Regions from separate parts of the Metabacillus indicus genome, predicted to be linked through region 2. Evidence: riboswitches for the same ligand, from Rfam matches in the RefSeq annotation. Region 2 holds a riboswitch; each other region holds the start of a gene.
The links. A riboswitch is a leader RNA that binds a small molecule or an ion and turns the genes downstream of it on or off. The one in region 2 is predicted to bind thiamine pyrophosphate.

Region 1: another riboswitch for thiamine pyrophosphate. It lies ahead of thiM (hydroxyethylthiazole kinase); the one in region 2 lies ahead of thiT (energy-coupled thiamine transporter ThiT).
Region 3: another riboswitch for thiamine pyrophosphate. It lies ahead of tenA (thiaminase II); the one in region 2 lies ahead of thiT (energy-coupled thiamine transporter ThiT).

Annotation. Positions count from the first base shown of each region.
Region 1 covers NZ_CP176757.1:2,175,589-2,182,383, forward strand. The annotation lists gene ACK1LH_RS10885 (alkaline phosphatase) at 1-1,164, shown strand, start outside; gene thiE (thiamine phosphate synthase) at 1,206-1,847, opposite strand; gene thiD (bifunctional hydroxymethylpyrimidine kinase/phosphomethylpyrimidine kinase) at 1,828-2,655, opposite strand; gene thiM (hydroxyethylthiazole kinase) at 2,652-3,461, opposite strand; TPP riboswitch at 3,513-3,622, opposite strand; gene ACK1LH_RS10905 (GerAB/ArcD/ProY family transporter) at 3,673-4,782, opposite strand; gene ACK1LH_RS10910 (Ger(x)C family spore germination protein) at 4,809-5,990, opposite strand; gene ACK1LH_RS10915 (spore germination protein) at 6,001-6,795, opposite strand, start outside.
Region 2 covers NZ_CP176757.1:3,265,803-3,272,597, forward strand. The annotation lists rRNA gene ACK1LH_RS16805 (23S ribosomal RNA) at 1-160, opposite strand, end outside; rRNA gene ACK1LH_RS16810 (16S ribosomal RNA) at 364-1,901, opposite strand; gene ACK1LH_RS16815 (ABC transporter ATP-binding protein) at 2,189-2,947, opposite strand; gene ACK1LH_RS16820 (ABC transporter substrate-binding protein) at 2,949-3,950, opposite strand; gene ACK1LH_RS16825 (ABC transporter permease) at 3,965-4,750, opposite strand; gene ACK1LH_RS16830 (MTH1187 family thiamine-binding protein) at 4,725-5,018, opposite strand; TPP riboswitch at 5,112-5,223, opposite strand; TPP riboswitch at 5,365-5,465, shown strand; gene thiT (energy-coupled thiamine transporter ThiT) at 5,571-6,143, shown strand; gene ACK1LH_RS16840 (hypothetical protein) at 6,236-6,424, shown strand.
Region 3 covers NZ_CP176757.1:1,031,954-1,038,748, reverse strand. The annotation lists gene fabI (enoyl-ACP reductase FabI) at 16-789, opposite strand; gene ACK1LH_RS05190 (thiazole biosynthesis adenylyltransferase ThiF) at 877-1,893, opposite strand; gene ACK1LH_RS05185 (thiazole synthase) at 1,894-2,661, opposite strand; gene thiS (sulfur carrier protein ThiS) at 2,665-2,868, opposite strand; gene thiO (glycine oxidase ThiO) at 2,865-3,977, opposite strand; gene ACK1LH_RS05170 (thiamine phosphate synthase) at 3,961-4,581, opposite strand; gene tenA (thiaminase II) at 4,578-5,264, opposite strand; TPP riboswitch at 5,332-5,440, opposite strand; gene ACK1LH_RS05160 (monovalent cation:proton antiporter family protein) at 5,523-6,795, opposite strand, start outside.

The DNA.
Region 1 (6,795 bases), 1.1 Mb from region 2:
TCGCATGCTTCCCACCGGGGAGAGTATGACAATATTGCCGAACAGCAAATCTATCAGGATATTGATGTTGTTTTAGGAGGAGGAAAGGATTCTCTGACAACAGGAACGGCTAAAAACAGCCGGAAAGATGGAGAAAATCTGGTTAAAGTTGCAGAAGACAGAGGTTATGACATCATTGAGTCGCGCGAGGAGCTTTTAAATTCAAGATCAAGCAAGCTTTGGGGAGCGTTCGCACCAGCTGCTCTAGCCTATGACATGGACCGTGAGACTACAAATCCGAATGAGCCGACTCTTGCAGAAATGACGAAAAAGGGAATCTCCACGCTTTCTAAAGATAAAGACGGTTTCTTCCTGATGGTAGAAGGAAGCAAACCGGACTGGGCTGCCCATGCAAATGATCCAATTGGCATGATCAGTGATACGCTTGCTTTTGATGCAGCAGTCAAAGAAGCGCTGGACTTTGCAAAAAAGGATAAAAACACAATGGTTATCGCTCTTTCTGATCACGGCAACAGCGGTATTTCAATCGGCAACCAGAATACAAGTGCAGACTACCCTTCCATCCCGGTGTCTGAGTATATAGATCCATTAAAAGAAGCAGAATTGACTCTTGAAGGTGCAATGAAGCAGTTAAAGCCGGATCAGTCAAACAAATTGGAAGTGGCAGCACTTTACGGTATTAAGAACCCGACTGCGGAAGAAACACAAGCGATTAACGACAGCAAGAATCTTGCGAAAACGCTGGTTGAGCTCCTTGCTGAGCGTGCCAACATTGGCTTTACGTCCGGCGGACATACAGGAGAAGACTTATTCATGTACTCGTATGGACCTGGTAAACCGATTGGCTTTGTTGAAAACACTGACATTGCCCATATTACAGCTTCAGCCATGGGCTTTGATTTAAAAGAGCTCGACAAAAAACTGTTTGTTGACGCAAAAACGGCATTTGAAGCAATGGGTGCAAAAGTATCTGTCAACGCTGAAGATAAAAACAACTCTGTTCTAGTAGTGAAAAAAGGTAAGACTACAGCTGAATTTCCAGTGAATAAAAATCTTGCCATTGTAAACGGCAAAGAAATCGAGCTGGACAGTGTAACGGTTCAAACGAAAGACAGATTCTATCTTTCCAAGGATGCTGTCCAACTCATTAAAAAGTCCAAATAAACAAACAGCGGGCACATCAAATTGAATGTGCCCGCTGTTTTTTATTGAACAGATCTCAGTAATTCCTCCGCTGCTCCGCATGGATCCCCGGACAGGCTGATGGCTGAAATCACGGAAACTCCGTCCCCTCCTGCTTCTATAACAGCACGGGCATTGGCTGATGTTATTCCGCCGATGCCGACAATAGGAATGGTAATACCCGCCTTTCTTACTGCTTCAATCAATAGTGTCCCTTTTACAGGTTCAGCATCTTCCTTCGTTACAGTTGGATATATGGGCCCCGCCCCAATGTAATCCGCACCATCTTTCATTGCTTTTTTCACCTCTGCCATCGTATGGGCAGAAACACCGAGAATCTTGTTTCCGATTCTTTCCCGCACCTCACCCGCATCAGCGTCATCCTGTCCAATGTGAACCCCATCAGCATCAAGTTCGACTGCAAGGTCAATATCGTCATTGACAATAAAGGGAACCTGATGCAAAGCGCATATCTTTTGAAGACTGCGCGCAAGCTTGAGCTTATCTATTCCTGTAAGTGCATTTTTTCCTTTTTCACGGTATTGAAACATCGTGATTCCGCCTTTAATAGCTTCAAGAAGCACGTCTTCAGATCCTTTCAGGCAATTCGTGCTTCCCATGATAAAATACAGGTTCAGTTTATGCCTAAGTATGCTGCTTTCCATATCGTCCCGTCCTTCTTTCCTGATATGCCCAATGATTTGTTGGACCGTGTCCGTTTCCAAGCCTGAGATCATCTTTTATCGCGGCATGAATAAAATCGGCTGCAAGCTGAACCGCATGTTGAACACTGCTGCCTTTAGCAAGCTCAGCAGTAATCGCAGCGGCAAACGTACACCCGGTTCCATGTGTATTCTTCGTCTCAATCCTTTTGTTCTCGTAATAGAAGAAATTATTTCCGTCATAGAGCATGTCGATTACCTGCTCAGTCTCCTCTGCATGCCCGCCTTTAATCACGACATATTCTGCTCCAAATGCATGCAGTTTTTCTGCCGCACGTTTCCGGTCTTCAATCGTTTCAATTTTTATGCCTGAGAGAACTTCAGCCTCTGGAATGTTCGGGGTGACAACGAGTGCGAGAGGCAGGAGATGATTGATTAAAGAGTCAATCGCTTCCTGCTGCAGGAGTGACGCGCCTCCTTTTGCAATCATAACAGGATCAACGACAACCTTTTCCCAGCCGAATCGTTTAATCTGGGCAGAAACAGCTTCAATGATTTCACTGCTGAAAAGCATTCCTGTCTTCAGCGCATCTGTTCCAAGATCTGACCCAATCGCTTCTATTTGCTTTACAACAGCCTCTGCCGGAAGCGGGAATACGCCGTGCACGCCAAGGGTGTTTTGAGCTGTCACTGCTGTTATAGCTGACATTCCAAATGCACGGAGCTCCTGAAATGTTTTTAAATCAGCCTGTATTCCTGCGCCTCCGCCGCTGTCAGAACCTGCTATCGTTAATGCTCTTGCAACACTCATGCAAGCACCTCCTCAAGCTTGATGCGTTCCTTCAAATCTTTTGGTTCAAGATGATACAGTTCATTTAAAAACTCGATTTGAAAGCTGCCCGGTTCAAGTCTGTACAGCCTTTCCACGGCTGCTTCAGCAGCGCATCCATAGACGGCGGCAGCGGCAGCAGCGGCAAAAACATACTCTTTTTCAACTGCACAAAACGCTCCGACAACTGAGCTTAACAAGCATCCTGTCCCAGTCACTTTTGTCTGAAGCTGATGGCCGTTTTTACAGCTGAAAAGCCGATCCCCGTCTGAAATAAAGTCCGTTTTTCCGGTAATCACAACAACGGTGTTCAGCTGCTTTGCAGCTTTAACGGCAAGTGCTGCAGCATCCCCTTCTCCTGCACCAGAATCGACTCCTTTTATTGCCCAGTTTTCACCGGCAAGACTTGCCACCTCTGCAGCATTGCCTCTTATCACGGCAATGTTCAGCGTTTCGGCAAGCATTTTGGCCGTTTTCGTCCTGTAAGGTGTTGCCCCTGCTCCAACCGGATCTAAAATAACCGGAACACCATGCTTATTGGCAGATGCCCCTGCAATCAGCATCGACTCTACTATTCTCTCATCCAAAGTGCCGATGTTCAGTACGACTGCCCCGGCTATCATTGCCATATCCGCCACTTCTTCTTTGGCATAGGCCATGACGGGAGAAGCCCCAAGCGCCAGAAGCCCGTTTGCCGTAAAATTTGTGACAACTGTATTTGTTATGTTGTGCACAAGCGGATTTTGATCTCTCACTTTCTCCAAAATGAATTCTGCTTGAATGGACATAATTGTTTCCCCCTCCAATATAAATAAGCACTTTGCCGCGGCAAAGTGCTTACAGGTATCCCTATAATCTCCCTGCGCTGGCATTATCCAACAGGTTCATCCGGTCTGCAGCAGTTAGCCGCACTCTCAGCCTGATTCCACAAGCTCCCGTTTTGTTATGTACTTTGTTTCAAAGTCTACTCTTACAGGGAAGATTTTGCAACTATTTCTCTTATTCAGCTGTCTTCTTTTTCTTCAGCATCTTCTTTAGAAGAAGGATTGCAAGCAGCAGCAGCGGAATGCCGAATTGTAATGGAAGGTGGATATACTTTGGAACAAATTCAAGACCGGTTATCGTATGCTCTACTATGCTTTTATCCATAAAAAAGGTGAATGCGAATCCAGCTGAAAGGACCCCGTATACGAGGTAATTATTTTTTGCCCTGGGCATAATCTCAGACAGGCTTTTTATAGCGGCATAGCAGAAGAGCACCACTTTTATAAACCCTACAAAGAAAAAAACAATGACAGACAGGATTTCAATATGCTGAAAAAAATCCAGCAAATCAATCGTTTCAATTGATTTAATGAGGGGATAGGAAAAGTAGACCGCAATTTTCGCCCCTAGCATGCCGATGATGGATTCTGTTATGGCAATAATAATGAGACCGCTGAATACAACAGCCATCCATCCTCTTTTAAGCAAATAGGACTGATCATTCACAGCGGGAAAAATCATAAGGAATGCAATCAGTTCTCCGAACGGAAACGTTATTTTTGCTGGAAAAACAGAGCCTATCACAGACCTCCAGTCAGGCTTTATAAGAGGTAGAACATTTGTCCATTCGAACATTGGGTTCAAAATGGTTATGAGTGTGGTCACCGCAATCATCATAATACTTCCGAAAAAGAGCAATTCCGATACTCTTGCAATCGCCTCTAATCCTAATATGCACGCATAACCTGCCAGCAGAATGAAAACAAAACCAATGACCCAGGTTTCAATGTTGTAAAAAAGGACCGTGCTGATGAAAAACTCAAAATCTTTCACTACTCTCATGCCGATGTAAAGAAAATAGACCGCGTAAAGGCCAATGAAACAAGTCCCTATCCACTTGCCGAAACTTGTTTTCAAAAGCTCTGTAAAGGTTTTTCTCCTGGGATCAATGCGGAGAATCCATATATACAAAAAATAAATGCCTGTACCTGTCGCCGTGGCTATCATATTTACAAGCCAGGCTTCTTCCTCAGCATCTAAGCTGAGCCCTACTACCACTGTACTGCCTAATAGAAAAAGAACCATTAAGGAAAAAACCTGATAAGGAGTAATCTGCTGATTCATCATTCATCATCCTTTGCATGAAAGGGTTACGGTATCCGGTTCACATCTCCAATATCTTCAATCTCCAAATCCACTTCTACTTCTACCGGAACCTCAGGATATAGTTCTTTCCATTTTTTGTTGATTTCCTCAAATTTATATGGGTTTCTCAAGTAGACTTCTTTTAGAAAGCCAAGAAAGTCATTGTTTTCTTCCTGACTTTTGGCAATCAGTCCTACCATCTCACTTTTTAAGACTGCTTCGGCCCTTGATTCTAAATAAGGAAGATCATCCTGTCTGCATGTGCTTTCAAACAATTCCCCTTTCATCTTCCGTTCGACTTGAAATGAGACCATTCCATTTTTGTATACTGGTTTTACACTGGTTTTTGACTTTTTGATGTGAACGGTAAAAAAACCTTGATCGTCAGCAGCTCCGCATTTAGTCTCAATCGTCGCTTTTTTCGTATTGTTCGTAAAACCAAGAAAAATCTTGCTCTCATCCCTGGTTAAATAACCAGCAAGCTTGTCTTTTTTAAAATAAGCCATTCCGTTCAGGATTAAAAGAACTTCCGGCTCAGGGGAAGAAATGTTCTCTTGTGAGGAACCTATATCCTGATCACTGCTCAGAGTAACATAAGGAAGCGCTGTTGCTTTAATATTTATGAGAAGATCGTTCATCACTTTAACAGGATATACACTTGCCACAGATCCAAGGTTTAATTCATTGCTATGGACTATGTCGTTGATTCTTTTAGATGAGACCTTTTCCGCCGGGGTAATGGTTTTTATAATTTTGCTTGCCGGATAATCTTTTGTGACCATAATTCTTATGCTGGATGAAATTTCAGATTCTGTCAGAAACAAAGTCAGTATCTCATGAATCCCTTGTTCCCTTGCTGTTTGTTCTCCAATGACAATCAATTCGGCGCTGTCGAGAAAAATTTTCTTTGGATTGCGGTTTAGGATGTTTTTAACTGCCTGAGAAATGGTTCTGCCTGATTGCTGGTAGATAATTGAACCCGGTACTTCTCCAGCTGAATCAGGTTTAGCTGCAGTATTGATCATCTGAAGTGTTACCTCATACCCTTCATTACTGGAGTCAATTCCTATCGCACTGACGATGGAAATCGATTTAATCAGGGTATCCTCTACATTTTTTGAAATAACCACACTGGAACCAAGAGTAAGAATGACGAAAAATATGAGTCCCCATGCTTTTTTCTTCATCGTGTCCTCCTTACTCGTTTTTCAGCTGGTCTTTTTCTTCTTTAGTAAAGGTCTTCTTATTGTTCAGCTGTTCATACATGGGCACCCTGAATGCAGCATCCTTTTGATCTTCAAGCTTAAAAGGAGCGAACGGAGCAAGATACGGCACCCCGAATGATCTTGATGAAGATAACTGAAGCAGGTAATACATAATCCCTGCAATAATGCCGAAAAAACCTAAAACGGATGCAAGAAACATAAAAACGACAGTCAGTTTTTGAGAAACCGTGGCAAGAGAATATACCGGAATGATGCTTGAAAAAATGTAGGATGCACTTAATACAACCAGTGTAAATGGCTGAACAAGATAAGCTTCAACCGCAGATTGCCCAAGGACAATGGCCGCAAAAACAGTGACCGTAAACACAACGGATTGCGGAAGTCTAAGCGAACTTTCCGTAATAATCAGAATCAGAAAATAAAAGACGATGGTCTCAACAACCGTTGGAGCAGGCACAAGTTCCCTCTGCGTGACAATTCCAACGAGCAGATTAGTCGGAATCAGACCTGGATGATAAATCGTAAACGCAATATACAGGGCCGGAAGCAGGATGGAAAAACAATAAATTAACATCCGTGACAACCGCTTTGCCATAATCTTCTTTGTCAAAAAGTAATAATCATCCGGTGACTGAAAAAGCTGCACGAACACAGTCGGCAAGGTGACGACAAACGGCGTCCCGTCAACGATGAGAGCAATTCTCCCTTCCATGATTTCACTGCAGACAACGTCCGGTCTGTCCGTTGAAAGAGTCAGCGGGAAAAT
Region 2 (6,795 bases):
CAGGTAAAGATACTGTTCCATTACGAACAGTGGGTTTCCCCATTCGGAAATCTCTGGATCAAAGCTTACTTACAGCTCCCCAAAGCATATCGGTGTTAGTCCCGTCCTTCATCGGCTCCTAGTGCCAAGGCATCCACCGTGCGCCCTTCATAACTTAACCAAAATTGGTCAATCGTTTGTTTAGACTGTAAAGTCTAAGAAAATCACTATGGTAAGCGTAAATCTCAGTGAATTACTTGTTATCAATTACGTTATCCAGTTTTCAAAGAACAACCGGCAGATCAGAAATGATCGCCTTCTTTCATATAGAGAGAATGATCTCTCAAAACTAAACAAAAACCAAAAGCGACCTCATATCCTTAGAAAGGAGGTGATCCAGCCGCACCTTCCGATACGGCTACCTTGTTACGACTTCACCCCAATCATCTACCCCACCTTAGGCGGCTGGCTCCTTGCGGTTACCCCACCGACTTCGGGTGTTGCAAACTCTCGTGGTGTGACGGGCGGTGTGTACAAGGCCCGGGAACGTATTCACCGCGGCATGCTGATCCGCGATTACTAGCGATTCCAGCTTCATGCAGGCGAGTTGCAGCCTGCAATCCGAACTGAGAATGGTTTTATGGGATTGGCTAAACCTCGCGGTCTCGCAGCCCTTTGTACCATCCATTGTAGCACGTGTGTAGCCCAGGTCATAAGGGGCATGATGATTTGACGTCATCCCCACCTTCCTCCGGTTTGTCACCGGCAGTCACCTTAGAGTGCCCAACTGAATGCTGGCAACTAAGATCAAGGGTTGCGCTCGTTGCGGGACTTAACCCAACATCTCACGACACGAGCTGACGACAACCATGCACCACCTGTCACTTTGTCCCCCGAAGGGGAACCTTCTATCTCTAGAAGTGGCAAAGGATGTCAAGACCTGGTAAGGTTCTTCGCGTTGCTTCGAATTAAACCACATGCTCCACCGCTTGTGCGGGCCCCCGTCAATTCCTTTGAGTTTCAGTCTTGCGACCGTACTCCCCAGGCGGAGTGCTTAATGCGTTAGCTGCAGCACTAAAGGGCGGAAACCCTCTAACACTTAGCACTCATCGTTTACGGCGTGGACTACCAGGGTATCTAATCCTGTTCGCTCCCCACGCTTTCGCGCCTCAGCGTCAGTTACAGACCAGAGAGTCGCCTTCGCCACTGGTGTTCCTCCACATCTCTACGCATTTCACCGCTACACGTGGAATTCCACTCTCCTCTTCTGCACTCAAGTTTCCCAGTTTCCAATGACCCTCCCCGGTTGAGCCGGGGGCTTTCACATCAGACTTAAGAAACCGCCTGCGCGCGCTTTACGCCCAATAATTCCGGACAACGCTTGCCACCTACGTATTACCGCGGCTGCTGGCACGTAGTTAGCCGTGGCTTTCTGGTCAGGTACCGTCAAGGCGCCGGCAGTTACTCCGGCACTTGTTCTTCCCTGACAACAGAGTTTTACGATCCGAAAACCTTCATCACTCACGCGGCGTTGCTCCGTCAGACTTTCGTCCATTGCGGAAGATTCCCTACTGCTGCCTCCCGTAGGAGTCTGGGCCGTGTCTCAGTCCCAGTGTGGCCGATCACCCTCTCAGGTCGGCTACGCATCGTCGCCTTGGTGAGCCATTACCTCACCAACTAGCTAATGCGCCGCGGGCCCATCTGTAAGTGACAGCCGAAACCGTCTTTGAATGTCAAACCATGCGGTTTGACATAGTATCCGGTATTAGCTCCGGTTTCCCGGAGTTATCCCAGTCTTACAGGCAGGTTGCCCACGTGTTACTCACCCGTCCGCCGCTGACCTCCGAAGAGGTCCGCTCGACTTGCATGTATTAGGCACGCCGCCAGCGTTCGTCCTGAGCCAGGATCAAACTCTCCGAAGAAAATTTGTGACTCATAAATGTTGCTGACTTAAAAATTTAAAACGTTTGGTACGCTTTTGGTTTTGTTTAGTTTTCAAAGATCATTTTCGCTTCCTGCGAAGCTTTATTAGAATAACATTTCACCTTTTCAAAGTCAAGCGTTTTTTTTACTTTCCTTTTTCTCAGGCACCGTTGCTCTCACGCGTTTTTCGCGGCAACGAATAATAATATACCACGCTGTTTTCCCCATTGCAATAGCATTTTTATCTTTTTGCAAAAAAAATGTTATAAATGAAAACGCGCTGAAATCAGCGCGTTTCCAGATGACTTTTTGAATGCAGCAAATCCAGGAGTACTTGTTTAATTGATACAAATTCAGCTGAAGCGAAGAGTTGGTCCGTTCGCGACCGGCCGAAAGGAATGTCTATATGTTCAATGATCCTGCCAGGTCTCGGGGAAAACACGGCAATCCTGTCAGAAAGAAAAATCGCCTCATCCATATCATGAGTAATAAACAGGACCGTTTTCCCGGATGCCTCGCAAATTCTGATAAACCATTTCTGAAGCTTGTGTCTTGTCATGGCATCAAGCTTTCCAAAAGGCTCGTCCAATAATAGAAGTTCTTTGCCGCTCAAATAAGCCCGGAGGAAGTTCGCTCTCTGCCTCATCCCGCCAGAAAGCATGGAAGGGTAGTGTTGTTCAAATCCCTCAAGCCCAAACTGAGAAAAGAAAGATAGAGCTTCGGCACGCGCTTTTTCTTTCCCTGTCCCATGCAGCTCCAGCGGAAGTATGACATTATCAAGAATTGTTCTCCACGGAAACAGCACATCGCTTTGCGGCATATACCCGGCATGGCCTGTTTGATTCGTTATGTCTTTCCCCTTGTAATGAACAATTCCGCCGCTTGGCTTATTTACCCCTGCAATGATATCAAGAAGAGTGCTTTTGCCGCACCCGCTCGGACCAATGATGCTGACAAATTCCCCTTTTTCTACTATAAGATCAGATGGAAGCAGGACAGGCTGATCTTTCGAGTAAGTCTTGCTGACTCCTTTTAGTGTCAGCATGCTACTTTTCAGCCTCCGGAAGGAATTCATTTGTATAAGCCTCTGCCGGATCTATGTTTTCTTCAATCAGCTTTTGTTGATACATCCAGTCAGCATACCGTTCCCAAACTTCTTCTTTTTGAACGCCCCATTGCTTTGCATCACCCTGATACTGCTTGCTGAGCCACTTTTGGCTTTCCTTTGCAAGATCTTTATTTATTTCCGGTACATGCTTAATTAGAATATCTGCCGCTTCAATCGGCTTATCGATGGCAAACTCGTAACCTTTTGCGGTTGCCTGTACAAAAGCCTGTACCGTATCCTTTTCTTTTTTTATCTTTGTCTCGCTTGCAGCAAGTACAGGTGTATAGTAGTTCAATGCTGGATCAAGGTCTTTAAGATAGATGTAATTCAGTTCTATCCCCTTTCTTTTAGCTTCTATCCCGTCCCAGCCTTCAAAGATCCATTGAAAATCCGTATCCCGGCCGATTGATTTAAAGAAATCAGTTGCGCCAAGTGTGACATAATCGACTTTGCCAAAATCTGCGTCATCCTGGTTCATAACCGCACGAATCACAGCCTCTTCAGTAGGCGACCCCCATCCGCCGTACCGTTTCCCTTCAAAATCATCAGGCGAGACAATCTCTTCTTCCTTTAATGAAGCGAAAGCAGAAGTATTTTCCTGAATAATGGCCGCAATAGAAACGATCGGCACACCGGCTGACCGCGCATGTGTGATGTTTTCCTGGTGGCTGACCGCAAAATCGACTTCGCCAGATGCAACAATTTGATCTGCGCTGACTCCCTCGCCAGGTTCTACTATCTCAACTTCAAGACCCGCTTCTTTATAGAACCCTTTTTCAATCGCTGCATAAATGCCTGTATGATTTGTATTCGGAAACCAGTCCAGCATGACCTTCACTTTTTTTGCTTCTTCACTTGAGGCATTCTCAGCAGGAGCGCATCCTGTTAAAAGGATGGATGTGCTGAATAATATGACGAGCATTCTCCGCAGTTTTTTCATCGTATTCCTCCATGTCAGTTGTGTTTATTCGCTTTGTACTTCCAGGGCATCGCCGCTCTTGCCAGCAATTCAATGACTGCAAAAATAACCAGACTTAAAGCAACAATGACGATAATGATGGCAAATACCTTTTCTGTTAAAAAAGATTGAGAGGATCTAGTAAGGATAATTCCAAGGCCTTGACTCGCTCCCAGCCACTCTCCGATAACCGCTCCCATTACACTGTATGTTCCGGCTATCTTGAGCCCTGAGAAAAAATACGGCATGGAAGCAGGAATCTTCACCTTCAAGAAGAGCTGACGTTTATTCGCTCCCATGGTCTTCATCAGTTTGATCATATCCCTGTCTGCCTGACTGAATCCGTCTGCAAGATTAATGGCTATCGGAAAAAAGCAGACAAGTGCTGTTACGATGACCTTCGGCAAGATCCCGAATCCAAACCAGATAATCAGCAAAGGTGCCAGTGCAATAATTGGAACGGTCTGTGAAAGGACAAGGAGCGGTTCAACCGCTTTTCTGATCCAGAGGGAAAGGTCAATTAAAATGGCAATGGCCACTCCGGCAGCTGCTGCTATCAGGAGGCCGAGAACAGCTTCAGTAAGCGTCTGCAGAACGTGCACTCCGAGCGTTCCTCTCATTTCAAACAGGGTGATGAAAATGTCTGTAGGTTTTGGCAGGATCCACTTCTCAATTCGAAAAAGCACGACTGCCATCTCCCAGAGTAGAAGAAAAACGGCAAGAACGGCTGCAGGCAGCGCTATTCCTGATATAGATTCAGCGATATTTTTGGAGTTTTTCATCCATCGTTACTCCTTCAGCAGGGCGGTAATGAATTTTGATGTGCGTCATCACTTCACTTGCACCTGCCCCGATACAGGCATCCTGAGCCTGCTTGACAATTTCAAGCAGATGATTGAGTTCCCCCTCCATAACGGTCTCCATCGCGCCGACTTCATATTTGACACCTGACTGCTGCACAACTTCAATGGCTTTGTCGACAATCTCGTATGTATTTCCGTGTGCTGATTTCGGCAGTACTTGAAACGCAAGGTTTACACTGGACATCATGAATTCCTCCCTTTCTTTCTGTGAATCTCTTAGAAAATGCAAAAAAAGGCTGCCGGTTAGGGCAGCCTTAAGCATTCGCAAAGTTCATGGAAAATAGACTCTTTTCCTGTATCCCTCCGCTGGCATTACCCAGATCAGGTTAAAGGGTCGATACAAGAATCAGTATCCTCTCAGCCGAGTTCACTCAGCTCCCCTGCTTCTATAAGATTCATGGAAACTATAGCAAGTTTTACAAGACTTGTAAAGAAAGGAAAAATACTTTCCGCTATTTTCTGAAAAAAAATAGAATTTAGGCTTGTCGAATTTTGCAGTTTCCTGTATAGTAGTGTCTAAATCATATATCGCATTTGACCACTTGGGGAGCCGCCGGCTGAGAGTGAACGTTATGTTCTGACCCGTTGAACCTGTTAAGTTAAAGCTTACGTAGGGATGTGGCGATGGATTCAAGTGATAACCCAACCAAAGCAGTGCGTGGAAACCATCCGACATTCCCCGCATTGCTTTTTTCTATGGAGAAAAGGCCCCGGTCGAATGCCGAAAAGGGGTAAAATCATGCAAACAAATAAGCGCCTGGTTTTTTTATTGGAAGCAGCGATTCTTGCTGCAATCGCCTTTCTTTTAGATTTAGCGACAAGCTTTATCGGCAAAATGCCGCAGGGAGGATCGATTTCACTTGCAATGGTGCCCGTACTGATCATGGGATTTCGCCACGGTCTAAAAGGCGGACTGCTGACAGGCTTTCTCCTCGGACTGCTGCAGACGGTCATGGGCTATACGACCATTGTTCATCCTGTACAGGGTTTTCTGGATTACTTTGTCGCCTTTACAGCGGTTGGTGCCGGAGGTATTTTTTATAAGCAAATTCAGAACTCTCTCCATTCTTTAAACAAAGGGCGCCTGATTCTTTATGTCACACTTGCCGCTTTCCTTGGAAGCTTCCTGAGATTTGCAGCCCACACACTCGCAGGCGCTGTCTTTTTCGCTGAGTTTGCAGGAGATCAGCCGGTGCTTCTTTATTCAGCAGGGTACAATGCATCCTACATGATTCCGACATTTATCATCTGTACGATCATTCTTGTGCTGATGCTGCTGACATCAAAAGCGCTGATAGTAAATAGAAAATAGAGAAAAGCACCGGAAATCCGGTGCTTTTTATCATAATCTCTTCTTTTTCAGCATGTATTAGTAGTAATAGATTTCCTATTGGAGGCCATGAAATGAATCTCACATACTCACTCATGTTGTTTGCCTTTTTTCTATCCATCTTTCATTTTCTGTATGGCTACTTTGAAGCGCTGCGGATCAGCGGCGAAGATGGCCCTGTCAGAGGTTGGTCGGTTGTTTTTTCATTTCCGCTCGGATTTGTTTTTGCCTATTTTGCAGCAGTTTTTAACCAGCAAATCTGAACAAAAGCGCAAGCGCCAAGGCCCGCTCCGATAGGCAGATAAGAATCCGGCGGAAAAGTCCGGTTTTGACTTTTTTGACGGATTTGTTCTGACAGAGGATCTAGGCGCTGGAGCTTGCCGTTGATAACTTTGTTATGTTATCAACAGCCTTTTATTTTTTATAATTCCTTTAACAAAAAGTAGAACCCGGCATATGTCTGCCGGGTCTTTTTGATGCCTCTGGCGGGATTCGAACCCGCACTCCTTTCGTAAGCATAGGCTAAGGGGAACACGCTTCCCTACGGATTTTCACCGGCAGGAATTTCACCTGCCTCAGCATAGTTGCTTTTCGGTGCTTCTGAAACCTTTGCCTTGCGACCCGGTTCTACTGT
Region 3 (6,795 bases), 1.9 Mb from region 2:
GGAAGCTCTGAATTGTTATCCAAGAATATGATAGCCTGAATCAACATGAAGATTTTCTCCAGTCATGCCGCGTGCAAGGTCACTGAACAGAAACAGCGCAGTGTCGCCGACTTCTTCAGGAGTCGTTGTGCGGCGAAGCGGGGCACGCTCTTCAATGTCCTTAAGGATCGAGTTGAAGTCGCTGATGCCTTTTGCTGAAAGGGTGCGGATCGGGCCTGCAGAAATGGAATTCACGCGGATGCCGTCTTTTCCGAGGTCGCTCGCAAGGTAACGCACGCTTGCATCAAGCGACGCTTTTGCTACACCCATTACATTGTAATTCGGAAGAACTCTTTCTCCTCCAAGATACGTAAGTGTAACGATGCTGCCGCCTTCTGTCATCAGGCCTCTTGCCGCTTTTGCAACAGCCGTGAGGGAATAAGAGCTGATGTTGTGGGCAAGCAGGAATCCGTCACGTGTAGTGTTCATGTATTCTCCGCTTAATTCCTCTTTATGGGCAAACGCGATACAGTGCGCAATGCCGTGAATAACGCCAACCTCATTTTTAATCGCTTCAAAACATGTTTCAATCTCCGCGTCGTTTGTCACATCGCACGGCAGAACAATTGAATCGCTGCGGTCAAGCGTCTCAACCAGATCACGCACCGATTTTTCAAGGCGTTCCCCTGCATATGTAAAAATAAGACGCGCTCCGGCTTCGTGCAGAGAACGTGCAATTCCCCAGGCAATGCTTCGTTTATTTGCGACGCCCATTACGACAACATTGCGTCCAGCTAATGATAAGTTCATTTGGAATCCTCCCGATTAATACATGTTATTAGTACCTGGTTATAATTATAGCATGTAATTGATGCGGGAACAATCTCGCACTGATTTCTAACCCAAATACTTCTGATAAATCTTCCTTGCTTCAGCCTGGTCTTTTGTGCCGTGAATAAGCGCACGGCCGTCGCGGAAAACAACCACCCGGTTTTCACCTGCCTGAAAAGAGAGCAGATACGGATTGGCCGTTATCTTTTGGGCCGCCCGTTCCAGCTGTTTGGCGAGACTTTGAAAATCCAGGCTCCGGGCTTCTGCGGGCCTGATCTGAACGGTATCTCTTCCGCATAAAACGGATGTCTTCGCACTTTTGTCCCCGGTCAGGTATGGATAGACTGGATTTTCTCCGCACGAAGGACACAATGGATTTTTCACTTTGGCAACACTGATTTTGCTGAACTGATTCCGCCAGACATCAAAGGAAAGAATCTCTCTCCTCATCGCTGATTTTTCTCCTGTCAGCCACTTAAACACTTCTGCCGTCTGGTAAGCGGCCGTCATTTGAACGGCAGGGCTGATGATTCCCGCTGTATCGCATGTCTGGCCTTCCATCGGAATCTGCTTGAGCAGGCAGTTCAGACAGGGACCTTCCCCCGGCAGAACCGTATAGGTCAGCCCGTAGCTTCCGACACATGCCCCGTAAACCCAGGGAATTCCCTGCTTCAAAGCAGCATCGTTGATCAGCATGCGGGTTTCAAAATTATCCGTCGCATCCACGATTACATCCGCATCATGGCAGTATTCAAAGATGGAAGCCGCCGTTACATCTTCAATAATGCCCCTGACTATTACCTCACTGTTAATGGAGGCAAGTCTCCGTTCAGCAGCTGCGGCTTTTGGAATCCGTTCTTTTGCATCCTGCTCTGTATAGAGCTGCTGGCGCTGAAGATTGCTCCACTCGACATAGTCACGGTCTACAATCGTCACTTTACCGGCTCCGCCCCGTACCAGCATTTCAGCGTTAGCTGTGCCGAGTGCACCGGCTCCAATGACGAGCACATGGCTGTTTATGATTTTTTTCTGGCCTTCTTCCCCGATTGGGGCGAATAATTGCTGTCTTGAGTACCGTTCCATTTAAGTTGTGATCATTCCTTCTTCAGGACTGCTTGCAACAGCATAGGATTTAACAGGAATACGGCCTGCTTCATAACTCAGTCTTCCCGCTTCGACCGCAAGCTTCATGGCTTTGGCCATCTTCACGGGATCCGATGCTCCGGATACAGCCGTGTTCAGCAGTACACCGGCAGCGCCAAGCTCCATCGCTTTCGCTGCATCAGCTGCAGAACCGATTCCTGCGTCGACAATAACCGGCAAGTCAGTCTGTTCGATAATAAATGAGAGATTGAGAGGGTTGATGATTCCCTGACCTGATCCAATTGGCGATGCTCCGGGCATTATGGCGTGGACACCTGTCTCTTCAAGTTTTCTGGCAAGCACAACATCGTCCGACGTGTAAGGAAGAACAGTGAATCCTTCTTTTACGAGTTCCGCGCTTGCTTTAAGCGTTTCCACAGGATCCGGCAGGAGTGTTTTCCAGCATCCAATCACTTCTACTTTTATCATATCACACAGACCTGAAGCTTTAGCGAGCTTTGCAATCCGGACCGCTTCCTCGGCCGTTTTGGCGCCTGCCGTATTCGGGAGAAGTGTGTATGCCGTCAAATCAAGCTTCTCTAGCAAGTCCGGCTGAGACGGCTCGAATATATTCATCCTGCGGACAGCAAACGTCAGGATCTCCGCTTCTGAAACTTCAGCCGCTTTCTTTTGAATGTCAAAAGACGGATATTTGCCTGTTCCAAGCAGCAGACGTGATTTAAACGTTTTCCCTGCAATTTTCAACATGTGTCATCCTCCTCCTACAAAATGAACCATTTCAAGAACATCACCATCTTTTAATATCACGCTGTCATAGCTTTCCTTATCTAGGATTGTTTCGTTATGTTCAATCATGACCGTTTTATGGCTCAGCTGATAAAATGCCAGAAGATCTTCCATTGTCTTTATGCGGGAATCCAGTTCAGCTGTGCTGCCGTTCAATTTGATTTTCATGATTTCACCTCTGTACCCCGATTTAATCCAAACTCTCTTGCATATTCAGGCTTGACCTGACGGCACAAAATCAAATCCCTGACCATTTCGCCTGTTTTAGGCGCAAGCAGAATGCCGTTCCGGTAATGTCCTGTTGCGGCATAAAGATTCTTCATGCCTTCATGCTTAAAAATGTATGGTTTCGCATCGCGCGCTGCCGGCCTCAGTCCGGCCCAGGCTTTTTGAAAAACACTTTTTTTCATGCACGGCATAATGGAGACAGCCTTCTCCATCAAGGAAGCCATCCCTTGTATTGTAGGCTCTGCCCTCCAGTTCCCCTCCTCCATCGTCGCGCCGATGACGATGCTCCCGTCAGACTTCGGCACAAGGTAACAGCTGTCATGAAAGACAGTTGATGCTAAACGGAACCCATCCGGCATGACGGAAAGACATTCGCCTTTAACAGGATGAACAGGAGCTGAGATGCCTAATTCCTCAAACAGTGGGCCGCTCCATGTCCCTCCTGTAATGACGAGAGCTTCACAAAAATGAGTCTCTCCTGCAGCGGAAATTTCATAATGAGAAGGCTCTGCCCGCATGCGTCCGGCTGCAGCTCCTTCAAATATGGTTCCTCCGTTTATCTGTACCGCCCTTGCCAGCGCCCGGCAAAGAGCGGGAGGGGAAACCTGGCCGTCTTTTGCAATGAACAGTCCTCCTTGCAGATACTCTGTCAGGTTCTTTTCTTTCTTCAGGACAGACTCCCTTGAGAGCCACTCAACATCCTGTTCATTCAAGGCTCTGTCTTTTAGGGAAACAGCTTCCTCAGCCGTCATGGCAAGTTTGAGCATCCCATTATAAACGAGCTGAATGTCTATGCCTGTTTCTTCAAGCAATTCGGCTGCAAGCGCGGGATAAAGAGCCCCGCTCTCTTCTGCAAAACGGAAAAACGCATCTGCTTTTTCCGTTTCTGTATGAGCACCAAGCATGCCTGCTGCAGCGGATGATGCCCCGCAGCCAATCTTTCCTTTTTCAAATATGGCTACTTTACGGCCTGCCTTTGACAGAAAATAGGCAGACATCAGGCCGATGACTCCTCCCCCGACGATGCCGGCATCATAGAATGTCTTCATCAGCCGTTCCTCCTTTCAGCTTTCGTGCAAGCTCTTTTGCTGCATCCACAGGTTTGTCTGCTGAAAACACGTAGGACATGACTGCTGCTCCTGCGACTTTCAGCTTTTTCAGTTCCGGCAGCACATCAGGAGTGACTCCTCCAATTGCATAGACAGGGATGGATACAGATTCGCAAATTGTTTGAAGAAATGAAATTCCTTTCGGCTCAAGGCCGTTTTTTGAATCTGTCTGAAATACATGTCCGGCAATCAGCCAGTCTGCCCCATCTTTCTCCCGATCAATTGCCTCTTTTACTGAATGAACCGAACATCCTGCGCCGAGGTAAGGGTAGTGCTCTTTAACAAACTTTACAGGCAGCCCATGTGCCGGAAGCTGCACTTTTGCCAGTCCCGAACGCACGGCCGCATCCACCCTGCCGTTCATGATCAGCTTTGATTTTGGAACACCCTTGCGCGCAAGAATCTCCACAAGCTCCGCCAGTTCGCCGGCTGACCTGTCTTTTTCTCTTATATGGATGGCATCCGCATATCTATGTACGTCTGCGAGGATTGAAATCAGCGAATCTGAAGAATGCTTTCCATCCGTTACAAGGTGCAGCTTCATTTTTGCAGCTGCAGAGAATCTGCACGGCCCCACGCTTCAAGGTTTTCAGCCATATCCCAAAAGCGGTATTCATACATAGAGCTGATCAGAAAATGTTCTTTCATCATCATCCGCTCATGAACGCTTGCTTTTTCAGCCAGCTCATCAAAACGGTTCACCTGTTCAAGAACAAGCTCTTTAAACCAGTCGCCATGGTAGGTCTCAATCCATTTTTCATAAACGGCATCTCCTGGCTTGCAATCCTTCAGACGCTCTCCTACTTCGTAATAAAGCCAGTAGCAAGGCAGCAGAGCAGCTATGATTTCACCAAGATTTCCAGTCGCGACCGCGCGGTACATATGAGATGTATAAGCATAAGCTGTAGGCGCCGGCTTAAATTCCGCGCGTTCTTTCTCTGTTATCCCGAGCATTTTTGAAAACTGCTGATGAAGGGAAAGCTCTGCCTCATAGGTCCCCTGAGAATGAACGGACATTCTGAACGTTGTATGCAGATCAGGAGCCACGGCACCGGCAAACGCCTGCACTTTGGCAAAATGAGTCAAGTAATAAGAATCCTGCATCACATAAAATTTGAACTTTTCTTTTGACAGGGTCCCGTCACCGATTCCTTTAACAAAAGGATGGTGAAAGCTCCCTTCCCACCATTCATTTGCGTACTCCCTGCATTCTTTTGAAAATTGCATGTCGTATCCTCCTTTTCTTTTTAAACAGCAAAAAACCACTTTTCGCATAGAAAAGTGGTGTATGAAATAGACCCTTACACCACTTCCCTACGCTGGTGTTAACCAGATCAGGTTCTGAGGGTCTCGGAGTCACACTCCGATCTCAGCCCTTATGAAGGGCTCCCCTAGCGGTTCATCGTATAAAATTTTCTGAATGTTTTACATGCCCATCATACCACGATAAAAATATCTTTCAAGGCTTTTGCAGGAAATTTCTGCTTAATTTTTGTGAAACTCAAGCTCCTGCCTCAGTTCATCGATATATTCGGATGATCCCGTTAAAATCAGCAGATCTCCCCGTTTCAGCTCCGTATCGCCGTGAGGAACAATCGATTCATTCTCCCGGAAGATCCGGACAAAAATGACGTCTCCGGTAAACGGGAAGCTTCTGAGAACCATTCCATCATAGCGTCTGTTGTTCATTTTGATTTGATAAAGGGCAGATTCGCTGTGCGTCAGGATTTTCATGATGCCCGGCGCTTCGATCAGGGCTCTGAGCAGGGTTTTGGTCGAGAGCAGAACAGAGAACACGTCAATGTTCTTTGCTTTCAGCTGCTCATCAAGCAGAGGCGAAGCAATACTTGCAATGACTCTTTCGACCTCAAGCTCTTTTGCCATCAGGGCAATTTCCGCATTCGCATCCTCATCGCCAGTTGCTGCAATAAGGATGTCCGAATCAAATACACCTTTATCCTGAAGTGTCTCAATTGAATAATCGTCCAGCTCTTCAATTTGAAAAAGAGATTCGGCAATCTGCTGTTCGTTTTTATCAACATGCGTATGATAGATGATTGTTTCATACAGATTCGGATTCAGTTCTCTCGTTACCGGAAGCGTCATTTGATTGGCTCCTATGAAAGCAACCTTCAGCTTTTTCTTTGAACCGAGTTTTTCAGGGAAAAGCTTTTTAAATCCAATCGGCGTAAAGATGCTTGTCAGAACGGCCGTCAGAATGAGAGCTCCGGACATCTGCGAGTCAATGACATTGACTCGTTCTCCAATCGTCGCTGCGGCGATAACAAGCGACAGAGTGGATGTGAGCAAAAAGCCGGCAGCAAGAGTCGTTTTCGTATCGTACCATCTTTTTAGAAGATAAATCGGCACAATTTTTGAAATGAGAAGCGCTATAAATAAGAGCGGAATCAGCATCAGGATTTTAGGGTCCTTAAAAAGCGACCAAATATCAAGGTCCACTCCAACCATGACAAAGAAAATCGGGATCAAAAATCCGTACCCGAACGAATCCATTTTCTGGACCATTTCTTTATTCGGGGAAAGAAGAGATACGAGCACGCCTGCTAAAAAGGCACCGAGAATGTTTTCTGCACCAATCGTTTCTGAAAGCGCAACAAGAACAATAATGAGTGTGAAAACAGCTCTTGTCCCAATTTGAATCGTGCCTTTAGAGAGCGTTTCAATAAAGGATCTGCTCTGAAAGGTTTTGCCTATAAAGTAAAGGGCGACACCAGCTCCGAACAAAATGAGCATCAGC